DNA from 2 places in the Isoptericola maris genome. Region 1 is predicted to be linked to the other one. Evidence: predicted binding sites of a transcription regulator. Region 1 holds the regulator's gene; the other holds the start of a gene.
The links. Region 1 encodes LexA, which represses DNA repair genes until DNA is damaged. Its sites were predicted from a motif close to TCGAACANNTGTTCGA; they were not measured.
Positions count from the first base shown of each region.

Region 2: a site for LexA is predicted at 2,513-2,528, ahead of ACH5HR_RS04915 (HNH endonuclease signature motif containing protein). Genes of this name have one in related genera too.

Region 1 is NZ_JBLUNY010000005.1:88,658-93,805, forward strand. It holds gene serA (phosphoglycerate dehydrogenase) at 1-904, shown strand, start outside; gene ACH5HR_RS09530 (DUF5302 domain-containing protein) at 971-1,153, opposite strand; gene nrdR (transcriptional regulator NrdR) at 1,201-1,716, opposite strand; gene ACH5HR_RS09540 (LysM peptidoglycan-binding domain-containing protein) at 1,806-2,147, opposite strand; gene lexA (transcriptional repressor LexA) at 2,349-3,110, shown strand; gene ACH5HR_RS09550 (L-lactate dehydrogenase) at 3,127-4,086, opposite strand; gene ACH5HR_RS09555 (ATP-dependent DNA helicase) at 4,119-5,148, opposite strand, start outside.
Region 2 is NZ_JBLUNY010000002.1:170,206-175,353, reverse strand. It holds gene ACH5HR_RS04935 (LysR family transcriptional regulator) at 1-734, shown strand, start outside; gene ACH5HR_RS04930 (CAP domain-containing protein) at 778-1,686, shown strand; gene ACH5HR_RS04925 (YnfA family protein) at 1,733-2,068, shown strand; gene ACH5HR_RS04920 (SdpI family protein) at 2,075-2,443, opposite strand; gene ACH5HR_RS04915 (HNH endonuclease signature motif containing protein) at 2,548-4,254, shown strand; gene ACH5HR_RS04910 (serine hydrolase domain-containing protein) at 4,351-5,148, opposite strand, start outside.

The sequences.
Region 1 (5,148 bases):
CCTGACCCGGCGGCTCACCGTGCGGGACAAGGCGCTGCACGACGGCGTCTGGGACAAGACGGCCGAGGGCTCGCACGAGGTGCGCGGCCGCACGCTCGGCATCATCGGGTACGGGAACATCGGCTCCCAGCTCTCGGTGCTGGCCGAGAACCTGGGCATGAAGGTCGTCTTCTACGACGCTGCCGAGAAGCTCGCGCTCGGCAACGCCCACCGCGTGGAGACGCTGGGCGAGCTCCTGGAGGTCGCCGACGCGGTGACGATCCACGTGGACGGGCGCCCCGGGAACGCCGGGATGTTCACCGGTGACATGTTCGCGCGGATGAAGCCGGGGGCGATCTTCCTCAACCTCTCGCGCGGCTTCGTCGTCGACGTCGAGTCCCTGCGTGAGCACATCCTCTCGGGCCACCTCTCCGGTGCGGCCGTCGACGTCTTCCCGACCGAGCCGAAGAAGCGCGGCGACCACTTCGAGTCGCCGTTGCGCGGCCTCGACAACGTCATCCTCACCCCGCACGTCGGCGGCTCGACCCTCGAGGCGCAGGAGTCGATCGGTCACTTCGTCGCGAAGAAGCTGCGCGAGTACTTCTTGACCGCCTCGACGACGCTCTCGGTGAACCTGCCGAACCTGCAGCTCGAGCACACCGGGGTCGGGCGGATCGCACTGCTCCACCGCAACGTGCCGGGCGTGCTCGCTGCCGTCAACCAGGTCTTCGCCGACCATGGTGCCAACATCGAGGCCCAGATGCTCGCCACGCGGGGGGACCTCGGCTACGTGGTCACCGACATCTCCGACGTCACGCAGCGTGGGGCCTCGAAGAAGCTCATGGCGATGGACACCACGGTGCGGCTGCGGATCCGCGACGCGTTCGAGCGCCCGGAGTTCCCGCCGGGGCCCGCCGCCGGCTGACCACGCACGCCGCACCGGAGCACGAAGGGCCCGCACCATGGTGCGGGCCCTTCGTCGTCAGGTCCGTCAGCCCGACTTGCGCCGGAACATCGGCTGCACGGGACCGGCGGTCTCCGAACCGTGCACGGATCCGGTGTTCCGCTCGGAGTCGGACGTGCGGTGGCGCGCAGCGTTCTTCTTGTCCAGGGCCTCCTTGAACCGTGCCTTGGCATCGTCGCCGGGGGCGGTCGTCCTCTTGTCGTCTGTCATAGGCCCAGCATGCGCCCCTCGGCCCGCGGGCGCGAGGGCTTTTCCGATCACGTGGACGCGGTGGGAGCCTCCTCCACCGAGCCGCCGGGCGCCGTACCCGCGGCCGTCTCGCGCTCGGCCCGTTCCGCGCGCAGGGATGTGATCGCTGCGTCGAAGTCGTCGAGCGAGTCGAACGCCTGGTAGACCGAGGCGAAACGCAGGTAGGCGACCTCGTCGAGCTCCCGGAGGGGACCCAGGATGGCCAGGCCGATCTCGTAGGCGTCGATCTCCGCGCTGCCCGAGCCACGCAGCGTCTCCTCGACCCGCTGCGCCAGGAGCGCCAGGTCGTCGGCGCTCACCGGCCGACCCTGGCACGCCTTGCGCACCCCGGCGACGACCTTGTCACGGCTGAACGGTTCGGTCGCGCCCGAACGTTTGACGACGGAGAGGCTCGCGGTCTCGATCGTGGTGAAACGGCGCTGGCAGTTCGGGCACTGGCGGCGGCGTCGGATCGACGATCCGTCGTCGGCGGTACGAGAGTCGACCACGCGCGAGTCGGCGTGTCGGCAGAACGGGCAGTGCATCCGGAGTCTCCTGCGGTCGGGCCGGGCCCGTGCCCGGCTGCCCGACGAAAGTATGCGCCAGCCAGCCCTCGGTGCAACACCACGTGCCGCTAGTCGAGCGGCAGCACCAGGACCTGCCCCGCCCTGAGCTCCGCGCCGCCCAGCCCGTTCAGCTCTTGCAGCGCGGCGACGACGTCCCGCAGGTCCTCGCCCGGGGTCGCCACCGACCGCGCATACTCCCACAACGTCTCGCCCGGCGCCACGGTCTCGAGCCGCACCTCCTGCGCACGGTCCGGCGCGTCCGCGACGGCACTGGCACCCCAGGCGACGGCCGGCACGGCCAGGAGAAGCACCGCCAGGGCGACGAGCACGCGGCGCCCGCGAACCGTGAGGCGTAGGCCACCGAGGCCCAGGAAGCCTGCGGCCTGCGAGACCACTGCGATCGATGCCATTGCTTCGCCCTCCCGGAGCCGCACGGGCCTCTCGAACACCTGTCCGTCAAACGTATGTTCGTCGAACGCTTGTACACATTGGTATCACGGCGACCCGACACGCGTCGAGAGATCTCGAACAGATGTTTGATGTCGGTGCGGATCTGCCCTACTCTGACGGGAGCGATGACAGGTTTGTCTGGTTCTTGACGGGAGAGACGCATGACGACGACACGCGAGACCGAAGGCGCCGGGTCCGGTACGCACGACGGCACGCTCGCGTCCGTCTCCGAGATCTCCACCGGTCCGGACCGGCTGACCCCGCGCCAGCGAAGGGTCCTCGAGACGATCCGCGCCTCGGTCGAGAGCCGCGGTTATCCACCGACGATGCGGGAGATCGGCGAGGCCGTCGGCCTGGCCAGCCCGTCGTCGGTCAAGCATCAGCTCACCACGCTCGAGCGCAAGGGATATCTGCGCCGCGACCCTAACCGTCCGCGGGCGATGGAGGTCGTGGACCCCTCGGCGGGCGACGGAGCGGCCTCCACCGCGGGCTCACCGGTCGCGTCGTCGAGCCTGCCGACCCCGGACGGGTCCGAGAGCGAGGTCGCGACGCCGTCCTACGTGCCGCTCGTCGGTCGTATCGCCGCCGGTGGGCCGATCCTGGCCGAGCAGGTCGTCGAGGACGTCTTCCCGCTCCCCCGCCAGGTCGTGGGTGACGGTGAGCTCTTCCTGCTCAAGGTCGCGGGCGACTCGATGATCGACGCGGCCATCTGCGACGGGGACTGGGTGGTGGTCCGTCGCCAGAAAGTCGCGGAGCAGGGTGAGATCGTCGCCGCGATGCTGGACGGCGAGGCCACGGTCAAGACGTTCAAGCAGACCGGCGGTCACACCTGGCTGATGCCCCAGAACTCCGCGTACGACCCGATCTCCGGGGACGAAGCACAGGTCCTCGGCCGGGTGGTCGCCGTCCTGCGCAGCCTGTGACGTCGACGCTCTGCGGCTAGAGCCCGAATCGCTGCTGCACCGACCGCACGCTCGCGGCCGACGACCGGAGGCCGGCCACCTCCTGCTCGGACAGCGGGGTGTCGACGACGGTCGTCGCGCCCCGGGCATCCACCAGCGTCGGCAGGGACAGGCACACGTCCCTGATCCCGTGGAAGTTCTCGATCCGGGTGGAGACGGGCATCACACGGTGCTCGTCGTTGAGCACCGCCTCCACGATCCGCGTCGCGGCGAGCCCGACCGCGTAGTTGGTCGCCCCCTTGCCGGCGATCACGCGGTACGCGGACTCGACCACGTCGCGCGTGATCACCTTCCGGGTGGCGTCGTCGAGCGGCGGGCGGCCCGGGAGCGCCTCCCACTCCAGGAGCGGCACCCCGGCGATGCGAGCGGAGCTCCACAGCGCGATCTCGGAGTCGCCGTGCTCGCCGGCGATGTAGGCGTGCACGTTCGCCGTCGCCACCCCGCAGTGCTGTGCGAGCGCCCCGCGCAGCCGTGACGAGTCGAGCACCGTGCCCGAGCCGAAGACCCGCTCGGGCGGCAGCCCGGAGATCTGCTGTGCCGCGTACGTCACGACGTCGACCGGGTTGGTCACCATCAGGAAGATGGCGTCGGGCGCGACCTCGAGGAGGCCCGGGAGGATCTTGCGGGTCAGCGAGATGGTCGCTTCCGCGAGGTCCAGTCGAGACTGTCCCGGCCGCTGCTTCGCTCCAGCGGTGACGATCACGACGTCGGCGCCGCGGCACACCTCGACGTCGTCCGAGCCGATCACCTCGGCCTGGGGGACGAACATCCCGCCGTGCTGCAGGTCGAGCACCTCGGCCTCGACCTTGGCCCGGTTGACGTCCTGGAGGGCGACCGTCCTGGCGGTGCCACGCGCCAGCGCTGTGAAGGCGAGGGTGGCCCCCACCGCACCGGCACCGACGACGGCGATCTTGGTCCTGCTGCGAGGTGCTGTCACCCGGTCAGACTAGGTCGCGCCCGTGCGGGGCGCTACGCGAGCCGCCGGAGCGCGGAGCGCACCAGCTCGGTGTCGGTCGTGCGCCAGAAGTCCGGCATCGACCGTGTCAGGAACGTGCCGTAGCGTGCGGTGACGAGCCGGGGGTCGAGCACGGCCACCACGCCGCGGTCGTCAGTCGACCGGATGAGGCGGCCCGCGCCCTGGGCGAGCAGGAGCGCCGCGTGGGTCGCGGCCACCTGCATGAACCCGTTGCCACCGGCCTGCTCGACGGCTCGGGCACGTGCCGCCTTCACGGGGTCGTCCGGTCGCGGGAACGGTACCCGGTCGATGATCACGAGCCGACAGGCGTCACCCGGCACGTCCACCCCCTGCCACAGCGACAGCGTGCCGAAGAGGCAGGTCGCCGGGTCGGCCGCGAACTGCTGCACCAGGGTGGGCAGCTGGTCGTCCCCCTGGCAGAGCACCGGGACGTCCAGCCGTTCGCGCATCGCCTCGGCGGCGGCCGTGGCCGCCCGCCGGGACGAGAACAGCCCGAGCGTCCGACCCCCGGCCGCCTCGACGAGTCCCGCGATCTCGTCCAGCTGGGCCTCGGTCGTCGGCTCGCGCCCCGGGGCGGGCAGATGCTTGGCCACGTAGCAGATGCCCTGCTTGCGGTAGTCGAACGGGCTGCCCACGTCCAGCCCACGCCAGACGGCGTCGTCCTCGCCCGTCGAGGCCGCGAGGCCGAGGGACCGGGCGACCGGGTCGAACGTGCCGCCGAGGGCCAGCGTCGCCGACGTGAGCACACCGGTCCGCTCGCCCAGGAGCTGGGTGCTGATCAGTCCCGCGACCGCGAGCGGCGCGGCGTGCAGCCGGCCCACCCCGTCGCCCCACGGCGCGTCGGCCGGGGGGCGCGAGCACCACAGCACGTCGGCGCTCGTGTCTTCCGCCGCCATGCGCTCGGCGACCTCGAACAGCTGTGTGAGGGCCGACTGCGCCATCTTCAGGCCGGCGTCCGGCTCAGCCCCCCGATCCGGCTTGACGTCGCTCAGGAGCGTCCGGGCGGCGTCGCGGACCGCTTCG
Region 2 (5,148 bases), on a different contig from region 1:
TGCCGGCCATGGAGGCCTTCCACGACGACGTACGCCGGCACGTGCTCGCCCGGCCCGACGCCGCCACGTCCCTGCGCGTGGGGACGGTCTCGACCGTCCTGGGCGGGATCTTCCTCAACCGCCTGCGCGCCGACCTCGCCGGGGTGAACGTCACGTCCTTCACGTCCTGGTCGGCGGACGCGGCGGCGGTGCGGCTGGCCGACGGCACGCTCGACATCGCGCTGGTCGGTGCGTGCGGCGACGCCGTCCTGCCGACGGAGGGTGGGGTGGAGTGGACGCGGCTGCGCACCGACCCGGTGTTCGTGCTGCTGCCGGAGGACCACCGCCTCGCCGGCGACGACGAGGTGCCGCTGGGCGAGCTCGCGCAGGAGAACTGGCTGTCCGCCCCCGGCGACGGATGCTTCGAGCGGTGCTTCGTCGCCGCCTGCGCGCGCTCGGGGTTCACACCCCGGGAGGTCAGCGAGACCGAGCGCGCCTCCGCGGTCGAGCAGGTCAAGGGCGGGCACGCGATCGCGCTCGTGCAGCCGCTGCTGCTCGACCTGCCGGGTGTCCGGGCGGTCGCCCTCGAGGGCGAGCCGCTGCGCTGGACGCAGTACGTCGCCTGGCGAGGCGACGCCGGGGAACGTTTCGACGTGGACCGTGTCCGGGCGGCCGCCGTCTACGCCCACGCGGAGGCCGTGCGCCGCACTCCGGCGTACGAGCGATACGTGATCGCGCAGGGCTCGGCCCTGTAGCCGTGCCTTTCGCCCGGGGCGGCCGGGGCGCTACGGTTCCTGCGTGTCGCGTCGACGGAGACCCCGCAGCGGCCTGCGTCAGCTCGGTGCGCTCCTGGCCACCTTTGCCGTGGGCCTGGTCCTCGTGCTCGCGACGGCGCTGGTCGCGCCGGGAGCCCTCCGGATCAGCGACGACCTGGGTGGCGGCGCCCCGACGGTCATGGCGGTTGAGGCATCGCTGGAGCGCCCGGAGGCCGGGACCGATGGGGACGACGGCGGTGCACCGGACGGCAGTGGCGGCCCGGCCGGCGGAGCGGGTTCCGCGGTCGGCGAGGTCGCGACCGACGGCGAGGGCTTCGTGGACGAGGACTCGGCGGACGGTGAGGACGCTGACTCGGACTCGGACTCCGACGCTGACGACGCCGAGGACGCGCCGTCGGACGCCGGCGCACCACCTGCTGACGGGGACGGTGCCGACGGGGACGGCGCCGACGGGGAGGACGCTGGCGGGGACGGCGCCGACCAGGGCGCCGACGGTGACGCCGACGGCGGGGCCGAGGTCAAGGCGGCCGGCAAGGCTGCCGGTGCCCGGACGGCCGCGAGCGAGGCCGACGGCGTCCTGGGGCTCGTCAACGCGGAGCGTGCTGCGGCGGGCTGTGGCGCCCTGCGCGCGGACTCTGCCCTGGACGCCCTGGCACTGGCCCACTCGCGGGACATGGCCGCCCGGGGATTCTTCGACCACGTGACACCCGACGGGCGGAGCCCGTGGGACCGTGCCGACGCCGCCGGGGTGGCGGGGCTCGGCGCGGAGAACATCGCTCGCGGGCAGGCGGACGCCCGGGCCGTCGTCGCGGCGTGGATGGCCAGCCCTGGGCACCGCGCCAACATCCTGAACTGCGACCTCACCCGGCACGGCCTGGGGATGGAGCCCGGCGCGGGCGGCCCGTGGTGGACCCAGGTGTTCGGACGCTGAGCGGAGCCCGACGCGCTGTGCCACCCGGTCCCGCAGGATGGTCATCATGAACACTGCCCGATCGATCGTCCTGTTCCTGGGAGCCGCACTGTTCGAGATCGGCGGCGCCTGGCTCGTGTGGCAAGGGTTCCGCGAGCACCGCGGATGGTTGTGGATCGGCGCGGGCGTGATCGCCCTGGGTCTGTACGGGTTCTTCGCGAGCCTCCAGCCCGACGCGCACTTCGGCCGCATCCTGGCCGCGTACGGCGGCGTGTTCGTGGCGGGCTCGCTGGTCTGGGGCATGGTGGTCGACGGCTTCCGGCCCGACCGCTGGGACGTCACGGGGGCACTGATCTGCCTCGTCGGGGTGGCCGTCATCATGTACGCCCCGCGGCCGGCGTAGGGAGGTTCAGCCGTTGGAGCTCTTGGACACCTCGGTGGCTGCCCGGATGCCGACGCGGGCGCCGTAGAGCACGAACCCGAGCATCGCGAGGCCTCCCAGGAGCACCCCGGCCGCCAGCAGGGGAGTGGAGAGCGGGAGGAGCGCGAACACCGCGCTCGCCATCGAGGCGAACCCGGCGAGTCGTGTCGGTCGCTCGGCCCGGACGTGAGCCGCCAGCCAGGCTTCGTCGCTCGCCATCGTGCTCGGGACGCGGATCCCCGCGAGCTGGTTCCGCTTGAGGCGTCCCGACGCGGCGGCATGAGCCGACCAGACGAGGAGCACGCCGGAGGCCAGCATGACGACGAACAGCAGGATCCTCACGCCCAGGTCTCCCATCGTGAACGACCGTACCCGGCGTGGGCCACACCGACGGCGGGGAGAAGCGTGATCGTTCTCCACAGGGTATAGAACGCGTGTTCGAATCCTGCTAGGTTCGACACATGACGACGCAGCCCGCCAGCCCACCGAGCACCACGGCCACCGCCGTGGTGCGGCGGGCGTCCGCACCGGCGGACGTCGAGCTGTCACGGCTCGACGAGCTCCTCGACTCCCTGGCCGAGGTCCAGTCCGCGATCGGCGCCCTGGAGGGCCGCCGGGCGGTCCTGCTCGCCGAGGCAGCCCAGGTCGCCGAGCGCGCGGAGTCCCGTCTCGTGGACGACGGCGGTGCTGCGGCGCGCGCGACGTCCTCGCGTCGTCAGGAGCTCGCCCGCCGGGCGGTGGTCGCCGAGGTCGCGACCGTGCTGCACGTCGGTGAGCACGCTGCGGGCACGCTGTGCGACCACGCCGCTGCTCTGCGCACGAAGGCGCCGCGCACGCTCGCGCTGTTGTCGGCGGGGCGTTGCTCCTGGGCGCACGCCTCCCGCGTCGCCCGGCACGTCGCCGACCTGGACGACGCGGACGCGCGGCGCGTGGAGGAGGCCGTCGCCCCGGCGCTCGTGGCCAGCACACCGGGTCAGGTCGATGCCCGTGCCCGCCGCGCGCGGGAGGACGTCCACCCGGAGCCGGTCGAGGTGCGGCACGCCCGGGCCGCCGAGTCGCGCGGGGTCTACCTCGACGACGGTCGTGACGGGATGGCCTGGCTCTCGGCGCACCTGCCCGCGGTCGTGGCGCACGCCGCGTACGACAGGCTGCACCGTGCCGCGACGAGCCTGCGTGGCGAGGACGGCTCTCGTGGACGAAGCCACGGGATGGCCGACGCGTTCGCTGCGCTGCTGCTCGACGACGGCACGCTCGACCGCACCTGCCTGCCGCTCGCGCCTCCGCCGGCCGAGCGATGGTGGTCGGGATCCTCGCCGTCGCAGTCTCCGCCCCAGCAGGATTCCGTGGAGCGCGCGTCCCCGCGGCCGCGGTCCGAGCCCGGTGCCTCTGGGGAGCCTGTGACGCCCGGGGAGCCTGTGGCGTCTGCTGAGCCTTTGACGCCTGGAGCGGTCGGGGAGCTCGCGGTGTCCGGTGGGCTCGCGGTGTCCGGTGGGCCCGCGGTGTCCACGATTCCGTCGTTGGCCGCTCTTGCGCGGTCGATCCGGCCCCGCGTGACGGTGACCGTGCCGGTGCTGACCCTGCTGGGTGTGGCCGACATCCCGGCGGAGCTCGACGGGCACGGCCCGATCGGAGCCGACATCGCCCGCGAGCTGGCCGAGCTGGCGCCGTCGCTGCGCCGCGTGCTCACCCACCCCGAGACCGGGCTCGCGCTGTCGGTCGGGCGGGAGTCCTACACGGTGCCGTCCGGGCTGAGGGCGGCACTTGCCCGGCGCGACGCGACCTGCCGGTTCCCCGGTTGCGGTGTCGCCGCCGATCGCGCCGACCTCGATCACACCACCGACTGGGCCGACGGCGGAACCACCAGTGCGGACAATCTTGCTCACCTGTGCCGCAAGCATCATGTGCTCAAGCACCAGACGGGCTGGTCCGTACGCCGCGCCAGAGCTGTCCACGCCGACGGATCGGCCAGTGATCCACCCGGACTGGGCGGGACGCTGGAGTGGACGTCGCCGACGGGCAGACGGCACGTGACCCGGCCGGACGGGCGACCACCTGCCAGCATCCATCGCGTGCTGCCCGGGCCAGCGATCCCGCGGGAGCAGGAGCGTCCGATCCCGCCGGAGCCGGGACCTATGCTCCCGCCGGACCTTGGCGAGCCCCCGTTCTGAGCCCCGCGGTCCCGAGAGCAACGACCCAGATGCACGAAGGTCCTGAGCGGCGGCTCTGCGCACCGTCGTCCCACGCGATGCCGACCCTGCCCGCGTTCAGCGGGACAGTGCCGCCAGCAGGCGGAATGCCGCCAGGGCCGCGCTCCGGCCGTGGTTGGTCAGGACGACGACGGCGTCGCCGGTGGCGGGCTGCAGGCACAGCGCGGAGCGGAACCCGCCGGTGCCGCCGCTGTGCCAGATCACCTGGTCGCGCCCGCGGCGTCGCTCGGCCTCCGTCGCGCTGCGCTGCCAGGCGAGCCCGATGCGGGGACCGTGCTCGGCCACGGCGAACCGCAGCGCCTCGCCGAGCTCGCCGGGTGGTGGGTCGAGGTGCCACCGTGCCCAGGTGAGGAGGTCGTCGGCCGTCGAGTGCAGCGCCCCGGCGCCGGGCAGCGCATCGAGGTTCCAGGCCGCGGCGGGCGTGCGCCGTCGGTGATGCCCGACGGCGGTACGAGCGGCTTGCTCGGCCGTCGCCGCGTCACTGGTGCCGGTGTCGGTGAGGCCGAGCGGGCCGGTGACGTCGCGGGCGACGAGCTCGGCATAGGTCAGCCCGGCGTGCCGCGCCAGGGCGATGCCGAGCAGACCGAAGCCGCTGTTCGAGTAGGCCTGCCGCCCGGTGCCGGGAGTGCGGCGGAGCCGGCCGGAGCGGATCGCGGCGAGGAGCGCCTCTTCCGAGTGGTTCCGGTAAGGATCCAGGCCGCGGTAGGCGTCGAGGGTGCCGCGCAGCATCGAGATGTGGACGCGCGGCAGGCCCGAGGTGTGGGTGGCGAGGTGCCGCAGGGTGACCGGTGTGCCGCCGCGCCCCAAGGGCGCGACCTCCGGGACGAGATCACCGACGGGCGTCTCCAGGTCCAG